DNA from 2 places in the Brenneria uluponensis genome. Region 1 is predicted to be linked to the other one. Evidence: predicted binding sites of a transcription regulator. Region 1 holds the regulator's gene; the other holds the start of a gene.
What was found. The regulator LexA, encoded in region 1, represses DNA repair genes until DNA is damaged. The targets are predictions, from matches to a motif close to TNCTGTATGTACATACAGNA.
Positions count from the first base shown of each region.

Region 2: a site for LexA is predicted at 2,158-2,177, ahead of rmuC (DNA recombination protein RmuC). Genes of this name have one in related genera too.

Region 1 covers NZ_CP135917.1:4,365,599-4,370,424, forward strand. Annotated here, with positions in the region: gene RS889_RS20335 (LysR family transcriptional regulator) at 38-934, opposite strand; gene RS889_RS20340 (pirin family protein) at 1,044-1,754, shown strand; gene zur (zinc uptake transcriptional repressor Zur) at 1,844-2,353, shown strand; gene lexA (transcriptional repressor LexA) at 2,624-3,235, opposite strand; gene RS889_RS20355 (diacylglycerol kinase) at 3,345-3,710, opposite strand; gene plsB (glycerol-3-phosphate 1-O-acyltransferase PlsB) at 3,840-4,826, shown strand, end outside.
Region 2 covers NZ_CP135917.1:4,738,069-4,742,894, forward strand. Annotated here, with positions in the region: gene ubiE (bifunctional demethylmenaquinone methyltransferase/2-methoxy-6-polyprenyl-1,4-benzoquinol methylase UbiE) at 1-437, opposite strand, end outside; gene rmuC (DNA recombination protein RmuC) at 611-2,113, opposite strand; gene RS889_RS22105 (serine hydrolase domain-containing protein) at 2,308-3,816, opposite strand; gene RS889_RS22110 (ABC transporter ATP-binding protein) at 3,813-4,553, opposite strand; gene RS889_RS22115 (ABC transporter ATP-binding protein) at 4,550-4,826, opposite strand, start outside.

The sequences.
Region 1 (4,826 bases):
GTACCCAATACTCCTTTTACTTAATGATGAATAACCATCACTTCTGAATAAGCAATTTTGGAATCTCACGTAAAAACCAGGACTTTGCCTCCCCCATACTATCCCGTCGCCACGCCATAATAATCTGACTTTCAAATGTGTTCTCCGGGCTGACAACTCGCAACCGTCCCTCAGCGATATCTTGAGCCACCATATCATAAGGCATAGTTGCCACACCTAACCCGGCCAGCAGTGCACGGCGTTTATCATCCATAGAACTTACGGTAAGACGAGGTTGTTTATCCAACAGTTGTACTGTCAGTACCGGACGTTCACGCGCAGTATCCGCAATAGCAATCCCCCGGTATTTAACACGAGTAACCTCGGACAACGGCTCTGGTTCATCATGAATTGGATGGCCTGGACTTGCTACACAAACACTTTTCATCAAATACAGTTTACGTGTATTGATTTCAGATGATGCGCGGAAATGCATGTCGGGTGCGATGACAATATCGGCCCGACCTTGTTCCAGACGTTCCCAGGCACCGGCCAGCACCTCCTGAATTAGCGACACCTGGGTGTTGGCCTTCAAGGACAGCTTATTCAGTAACGGAAATAATCGTTCAATCGGAACCAGTGCTTCAATCACAATCGTTAAATGCGTTTCCCATCCACGCGCTAGTGCTTCTGCATCAGTAGTGAGCTTATCCGCCGCATCCAGCAAAATACGTCCGCGTTCCAGCAGCATCCGACCAACATTGGTGAATTTGGTACGATGTCCGGAACGGTCAAACAGAACCACATCCAGCTCATCCTCCAGTTTTTGCATGGTATAACTCAGGGCTGAAGGCACCCGCCCCAATTCGTCCGCTGCAGCGGCAAAGCTTCCCCGACGGTCTATGGCATCCATGACCCTTAAAGCTTCTAACGTTAATGCCCGCTCTTTTGCCATTTTATACTCATTCAGAATTTTTGAACGTACAGACCAGATTAACTGGCTAACAATCCAGCGTCCAGCCAATTACTATCTAATACATGGATAATTTTACAGGCCGAAGACCATGATCATTAGCAAAGTAGCAGAACATTGCGGTCAGGCTGACTATGGCTGGTTACAGGCACGTTATACATTCTCTTTTGGTCACTATTTTGACCCCGAACTACTAGGTTATGCTTCTTTGCGCGTGCTTAATCAGGAAGTCCTTGCCCCTGGCGCGGCTTTTCAACCTCGAACCTACCCACAAGTAGATATTCTCAATATTATATTGCAGGGGGAAGCCGAGTACCGCGATAGCAACGGTAACCATGCCAGAGCAAAAGCAGGCGATGCGCTATTATTGGCCACGCAGCCCAATGTCAGCTATAGCGAACATAATGCTTGCCATAAAACATCACTTACGCGCCTGCAATTATGGCTGAATGCCTGCCCCACACAAGAAAACCGCACCTTGCAACGGCTCTCGCTGGATAAAAAAGGCTGTCATTTGCTGGCGTCCCCCGAAGAAACTCAGGATCAGCATAGTCTGTACTTACGTCAGCAAGTATGGATCTATCATCTGGATCTCAATATCCACGAGCAAAACACCATTACACTAAACGGTAATCGCGCTTATTTACAGTCAATAAATGGAACAATGCGAATTAATGGCATCACGCCAGAAAATAGCAAAACGTTGCATTGTGGTGATGGTGCCTTTATCCAGCAGGAAGCAAAAATAACCGTTCTGGCGGAAACGCCAATGCGAGCACTGCTCATCGATCTGGTGGTCTGATACTCGGACCAGGTTGTCTTTTCGGTGTTTTTGTCCAGGCATGATAAGATAAATCATAATGCTCTCAGACATGCTTCGGGGTTACTGCAATGGATTCAATCAATCCGGGAAAACTTCTTGCCTTGGCCGAACAGCTTTGTCAGCAGCGCTGCGTGCGCCTGACACCTCAGCGGCAGGAGGTTCTGCGTTTGATGGCGCAACAGCCTGGCGCTATCAGTGCTTACGATTTACTGGATCTGCTCCGTGTTTCTGAACCCCAGGCAAAACCACCTACGGTTTACCGTGCTCTCGATTTTCTACTGGAACAGGGATTTATTCATCGGGTCGAGTCCACTAACAGTTATGTGTTATGTCATCATTTCGAAGAGCATAATCACACATCCGCATTATTTATCTGTGACCGATGCGGCCAGGTAACGGAGCGGCAAACAGTCGGTGTCGAGGAAAACCTTCAGCAATTGGCTAAGCAGTCAGATTTCATTTTGCGCCACAGTGTGGTGGAAGCTCATGGATTATGCAGTGCATGCCAGCAGGTTGAATCATGCGACCACCGAGAAAATTGCAATCACGATCACAGTATCACCATTAAAAAACGATAGTTGCGACTCAATTTTCCTATCCCTCGAGTATTCCGCTGTGAACCACATAATCAATGTCCGCTAAGTACCGGTGGATGATTTAAAATTTATATTTTTGGAGAACTCATTAGAAAGTAAAAACTGTAAGAGGAATTGCTGAAATAGATGGCTGGTAAAAGTAGGGGAATAAGTAAAATAACGGCATCTCACTTGAAGACGCACCCGCTCATATTAGAAGAGCGAGCGCTATATTTTAAAGGCCGAGATGAATAAAGGAAATGAAGGAATATATCAGTTCCAATCGCTGTTACGAATGACACCAACCGCCAGTCCTTCAATAGAAAAACTCTGTTCACGCAAGTCAACAACAATAGGTTTGAATTCTCTGTTTTCCGCCAGTAACTGTATGATGTTACCTTGTTTTTTCAGACGTTTAACGGTAACTTCGTCATCAATACGCGCCACAACAACCTGACCATTATATACATCTTGCGTTTTATGCACGGCCAGTAGATCACCATCCAGAATACCGATATCTTTCATCGACATTCCGCTGACTCTTAGCAAAAAATCCGCACTCGGTTTAAACATGGATGGATCAACCTGATAATGGCACTCAATATGCTGTTGAGCCAGCAAGGGCTCACCGGCCGCAACCCGGCCAATCAAAGGCAATCCAAGATCTTCTTCTTCCATCAACAAGCGGATACCACGGGACGCGCCGGTAACAATCTCGATCACACCCTTGCGTGCCAGTGCCTTTAAATGCTCTTCTGCGGCATTAGGGGAACGGAATCCCAACTGCTGCGCAATCTCTGCCCGTGTAGGCGGCATACCGGTTTGTGAGATATGATCACGGATAAGATCATAAACCTGCTGTTGTCTGGCTGTTAACTCTTTCATCCCGCCCCCTGGTTGTTTATACAGTTTAGCTGTGAGTATATACAGGGAAGGTGTCGATGGGAACCTTGATATTGCCATTCAGCGCTTTTTTCTCCGATTCTGGAAGCCGTCATGCAAAATGATTCCACAGTAGTGAGATCCAGACGACAGCAGCCAACAAACAGGCGACGAAAACAGCTGCCGAGCCAATATCTTTCGCTCGTCCCGATAATTCGTGATACTCCAGCCCCACTCTGTCGACTACCGCTTCGATAGCGCTATTGACCAATTCAAATAATACAATCAGTACAACTGACCCGATGAGTAATAGCCTTTCAATTGTTGAAACTGGCAGCCAACAAGCAATAATAATAGAGGCAAGAGTGAGTAATGACTCCTGACGAAATGCAGCTTCATGCCGCCAGGCCTGCTTCAACCCCTGGAGGGAATATCCCGTTGCTTTGATAATACGGGTTATTCCAGTTGCTTTATTCATACTTACTCCATTCCTTTATTCGTGATTGAACGCAATTTTAACGCGCTATCATCGTCTCATCACCACAGATCTCCAGTGAGGTTTCTGGTATCCTTGCGGCGAGTTGCTAACAAGAGGCTTCTGGTTGTTATGTCAGGTTGGCGTAGAATTTACTATAACTTACTGAATTTCCCCCTTAAACTCTTGGTAAAGAGTAAGATTATTCCTCATGATCCTGTCGCTGAATTGGATTTGGATCCTTCACGTCCGGTTTTCTATGTATTGCCCTATAACTCTAAAGCGGATCTACTAACGCTGCGGACTAAATGTCTGGCGCTGGGGCTACCAGACCCTTTACAACCATTGGTTATTGATGGTGAAGAGTTGCCCAGCTATGTATTTATTAATGATGGTCCACGAGTATTCCGCTACTACGTCCCCAAGCAGAAATCCATAAAACTGTTTCACGACTACCTGGATCTGCATAGCAGTAACCCGGCGTTAGATGTACAGATGGTGCCAGTTTCAGTGATGTTTGGTCGCTCGCCAGGTCGTGAAAATCAACATCAAGCCACACCACACCTGCGTTTGTTAAACGGCATTGAGAAATTTTTTGCTGTTTTATGGCTAGGACGTGATAGTTTTGTCCGTTTTTCCAGTCCAATATCGCTCCGTTATATGGCGACAGAGCATGGCACTGATAAAACCATCGCTCATAAGCTGGCCCGCGTCGCGCGAATACACTTTGCCCGCCAACGTTTGGCCGCTGTCGGGCCTCGGCTACCAGTAAGGCAAGACCTTTTCAACAAATTGTTGACGTCAAATGCCATCACCAAAGCAATTGATGATGAAGCTCGTGTAAAAAAAATCCCCCATGAGAAGGCGCAACAGAATGCCATAGCGTTGTTGGAAGAAATTGCCGCGAATTTCTCTTATGAAGTGGTACGATTGTCGGACCGGGTGCTGAGCTGGACCTGGAACCGCCTTTATCAAGGGATTAATGTTCACAATGCTGAACGGGTACGCCAACTGGCGCAAGACGGTCACGAAATTGTTTATGTCCCCTGCCACCGCAGCCATATGGATTATCTGCTGCTCTCCTATGTGCTTTATCATCAAGGGTTAGTACCACCCCAT
Region 2 (4,826 bases), 370 kb from region 1:
ACATTGCGCAGGCCGAAAGCAATGGTAATACAGTCAAAAAAATCATCTGGGAAAGGCAAGGCCTCTGCATTGGCCTGGACATAATCGACATTGCCAATCACGCCATTGTTACGCAGCTTTTCACGACCGACCTTCAACATTGAAGCATTGATATCCGCCAGTACAACCCCACCGTCATCACCGACCAGACGTGAGAATTTGGCAGTCAAGTCTCCAGTGCCGCCGGCAAGATCCAGCACATGCTGACCGCGCCGCACGCCACTGCACTCAATGGTGAATCTTTTCCAGACACGATGAATACCAAAAGACATCAGGTCATTCATCAAATCATACTTTGTAGCCACAGAATGAAAAACGTCGGCGACCATGCCTTCTTTTTCTTCTTTCGCTACGGTGCGAAAACCAAAATGTGTAGTTTTCTCTGAATTGTCTACCATGTTATCCGCCTACCATTCAGTCAAAATTTGGATCTACCTACTAATGGGGAGAGTGTAACAGACCCAAGTTAAAAGCTACCGTCCTTATTTACCGATATACCGAGAGAAGTGAGAGCACCGTATACCTACCACATAAAGGATGCTGGAACAGTTTATACCTGTACGACAGCGACTTACGCTGGTTTTTCATCAACGGGCTCGTCGTCCTCGACAATCGGGTGATACTCCACATTGACTGACTCGGCATCGTCAATCAACGATGCGTTAATAGGCCGTTTTATTTCTACGCCCAATGCCCGGAAACCTTCCGCCTGATTAATCAGATTTCCGCGGCCTGAAGAGAGTTTTTTCATGGCCTGACGATAACTTCCCTGTGCTTTTTCCAGGCTTTGCCCCAGTGATGACATATCGTCAACGAACAGGCGTAGCTTGTCGTACAACCGGGAAGCTCGCTCAGCGATCTGTTGTGCATTGCGGCTTTGTTGCTCGTAACGCCATAAATTATTAATCGTCCGCAACGCTACCAGTAAGGTAGCAGGACTGACCAGCATAATATTATGTTTAAGCGCTTCGGTGATAACATCTGGCTGGCGATTAATAGCGACCAGGAATGCGGGTTCCACCGGAATGAACATCAATACATAATCCAGCGAGCGCAATCCCGGTAATTGTTGATAATCTTTGTTACCCAAAAGACGGATATGACTGCGGATTGACACCAAGTGCTCATTGAGTGCGGCGGACCGTTCGATCTCATCATCGCTGTTAAAGTAACGTTCATAGGCCACCAACGACATCTTGGCGTCAATGACCACATCTTTACCATGTGGCAGGCGCACGATGACATCCGGCTGTAAACGTGAGTGAGTGTCGGTCTGCACACTGACTTGAATTTGATATTCATGCCCTTCGCGCAGCCCGGAACTTTCCAGCACCCGGCTCAACACCACTTCACCCCAATTTCCTTGTGTTTTGTTGTCACCTTTCAGTGCGTTGGTCAGGTTAACCGCTTCCTGTGTCATCCGGGCATTAAGTTGTTGCAGATTACGGATCTCATGCGCCAGCGTATGGCGTTCCCGGGCTTCGGAACCGAAGCTTTCCTGCACCTGACGACGAAATCCATCCAGTTGTTCCCGCAATGGTGTCAGCAAACGATCCAGACTCTGTTGATTCTGCTGATCGACCTTACGGCCACTGTGCTCAAAAATTCGGTTGGCGAGGTTTTCAAATTGAGTGGAGAGACGCTGCTCACTGTTGGTCAGCAAGCGCTGCTTTTCTTCAGCCGCCAGACGCGTCTCTTCCAGGCGGATAGTCACTTCCCGTAATTCAGCTTCTTGTGCGCCATTGGCCTCCCGAAGCGCCCGCAGTTCCTGATTAAGCTGCTCACATTCCTGGCGCAGTTCCACCAGTTGCTGCAACTTCTCCTGGCTGGCTGCCAGTTGCCCATGCAGTGTTCGCAATTCCATTTCCTGCTGACCAAGTCGCTGCTGATCCTGTTGCCTGGCCTGCTGGCTCTCATTTAAAGACTGACGGGCCTGTTCCAACGCTTGTGCCAACAAACGCTGCTCTGTTTCAGATCGCGCCTGCCGCTGTTGCTGAAGCAAACCCGCAATGAGCCAACCTAGTAGCAAGCCTACTGCTACGCCACCAATACCATAAAATAGAGAGATATCCACACGGCCTCCGCTTTACCTCGCTGCTGCCCGTCAAGGTAAATTGATACTGTATGGATGTCCAGAAGGAATTGGACAGATACGTCAAGCGGTGGGAGGCGGCTTCAGAAATCCACTGCATTAAAGACGTTCGCGTTGCAGTCAGTCCCCGGTTATTGCACAACACATTATCAGACCACGCTATGCACGGTTAATCATCAGCGCTCGTATCTCACGACTCGACTGCGATTAAGCAGCAACTGTAGTTGATCACCATCCAGATAGAGGCCAAACCGCTTCTCCCACGGGCCATCCTGCGCAATGGCACGTCCCCGGCCTTGACCGAGGGATTTGAGTGTGGCGGTAATCGCTGCCGGGCCAATACCCATGGCCAATTGGTCGCCATCAATCACCAGTTCACTGCGGGTGTCTGCCAGCCGCCAGCATCCCTGAATGTGAGATAAGCTGTCATCAGCCGTCGCCGGGACAAAACGGCGTGGTGCATGACCAATTTCACCCTCAATCGCCATACCATTTTGTCGAAGACGCATCGGTAAATGGCTGGAAAGGGATATTGCCACTTCGGGCTGCCCACTGTGATACAGCGTTTCTGCGGCCCCCAGCCAACAGGCACTTTTCTCGTTGATCTCCAGCCAATCGCCGCCCTGTTCCGCCACGTAAAGACCGGGAGTCAGCGAATGGCCTTGCTGCGGCAACGGCTGATCCAGCAGCGCCGCCATAACACGCATCGCACTATCGTAGGTCGTGACATCCTCGCGGTTGGCAACCAGTGTGACACCAACTTGTCGCGCCGGGTCGAGCAGGAAATAACTTTTGTAACCCGCATGAGAACCACCGTGCCCGACCAGCAATGCATCGCCGACCCGGCTGTGGGTAATGCCCAGCCCATAACCGGTAATCCGGCCATCATTCATCCGGCGTGGTTGCGTCAAGCGGGATAATACGCCGTCGCCGGGACCCGAGTTCATCAGCAGCGATTGCAGCCAGACCGTCAAATCCTGCACGCTGCCAGCGACACAACCGGACGACGACAGATGCAAACCTGCGCTGGCAAGCTGCCAGCCCGTTGCGCCTTGCCAATACCCCGGCATCAGGCCAGGGACAATATCAAACCAGGTTTCCGGCGCATGAAGTTGAATACCCAAGGGTTCACACACTTGCTGGCGTAATAGATCAGAGAAGTAAATACCTTTGGCTTTTAGCGCTTCCTCTACCAATCGATAACCCGTGTTGGAGTAGGAAATCTCGCTGCCCGCTGGGTAGTTGAGTGAGCCCCATTGTGTCAAAAAATCCAGTAGATCTGCCGCCGAGGTCGCGTTGTAAACAGAAAGTCCCAGCAATGACAAGGTTTCCCGCACATCCGGAAGACCGGAGGTCATATCCAGCGCCTGACCTACCGTGACGTTACCGTTATCACCACGCAGTTGTGGCAAATGCTGGTTCAAGGTGTCGGTGAGGGAAATAGCATGGCTGGCGGGGCCGGTGACCATGGCGGCGAACAGATGCTTGGTCACAGATGCGAAACGCACCACACTGTGGGGGGTAAACGGCGTCTGCTGCGCCAAATCCGCCAGGCCGCCACAACATACGGACTGAATCTGTTTGCCATCAAACAGAGCGATGGCACCGCCTGGCTGTGCGCCTTGATTCCAGGCGTGGGTCAGCGACTGGGCCACATCGATGGCGCGCTGCCAATGCAGTGTCATACTGGCTCCTCCAGTGTCATACTTAAATCATACAGCTCAGCCGTGTGAGGATGCCGAATACGTCGCGCACGTAAGTCATCGGCACTGAGCTGTTCCACCATTTCGCCGTTCTGCATCACCCCGATACGCTGGCAAAGATGCGAGACTACCGCCAGATTATGACTGACCATAATGTAGGTCAGTTTTCGCTCCGCTCGCAGGTCGGTAAGCAGATTGAGAATTTCCGCCTGCACCGACACATCCAGCGCGGACGTCGGCTCATCCAGCAGTAATACTTCAGGTTCGGCGATTAACGCCCGGGCAATGGCGACACGTTGGCGTTGCCCACCGGACAGCTGATGTGGGAAACGAAAACGTACCGCAGACGGTAACCCTACTTCGTCCAGTGCCTGCGTAATGCGTTGTTCAGCACGATCAACACGATGTATCAACAACGGTTCATGCAAAATACGGTCAATCGTCTGGCGTGGATGCAGAGAACCATACGGGTCCTGAAATACCATCTGCACCTGACGAAAGAACGTCCGGCCGCGATGCGCGGATAACGCCATGCCACCAAAGGTAATGGTGCCGCTCCAGTGGTTATTCAGCCCCGACAACGCCCGCAAAATAGTGGATTTACCGGACCCACTTTCACCAACGATGCCAAAGCTGGCCCCGCTCGCCACCTCAAATGAGACGCCTTTTACCACCGCTATAGACCCAAATGAGATGCGCAAATTCTCTAACTTAATCATGCGTCCCTCCAGGCAATATCACGTTTCATCACCGGCAACCGTTCCCGTGGATGCAAGAGCGAGGGCAAGCACTCCAGCAATCCGCGCGTATACGGATGTTGTGCCTGTTGCAGTTGATTGGCGGCCAACATTTCCACGATCCGCCCGGCATACATCACTGCCACCCGATCACAAAAATGCGACACCAATGGCAGATCGTGACTGATCAGGATCAGCCCCATCCCTCGCTGCGACACCAGATCGTCGATCAGCCGCAGGATCTCCGCCTGCACC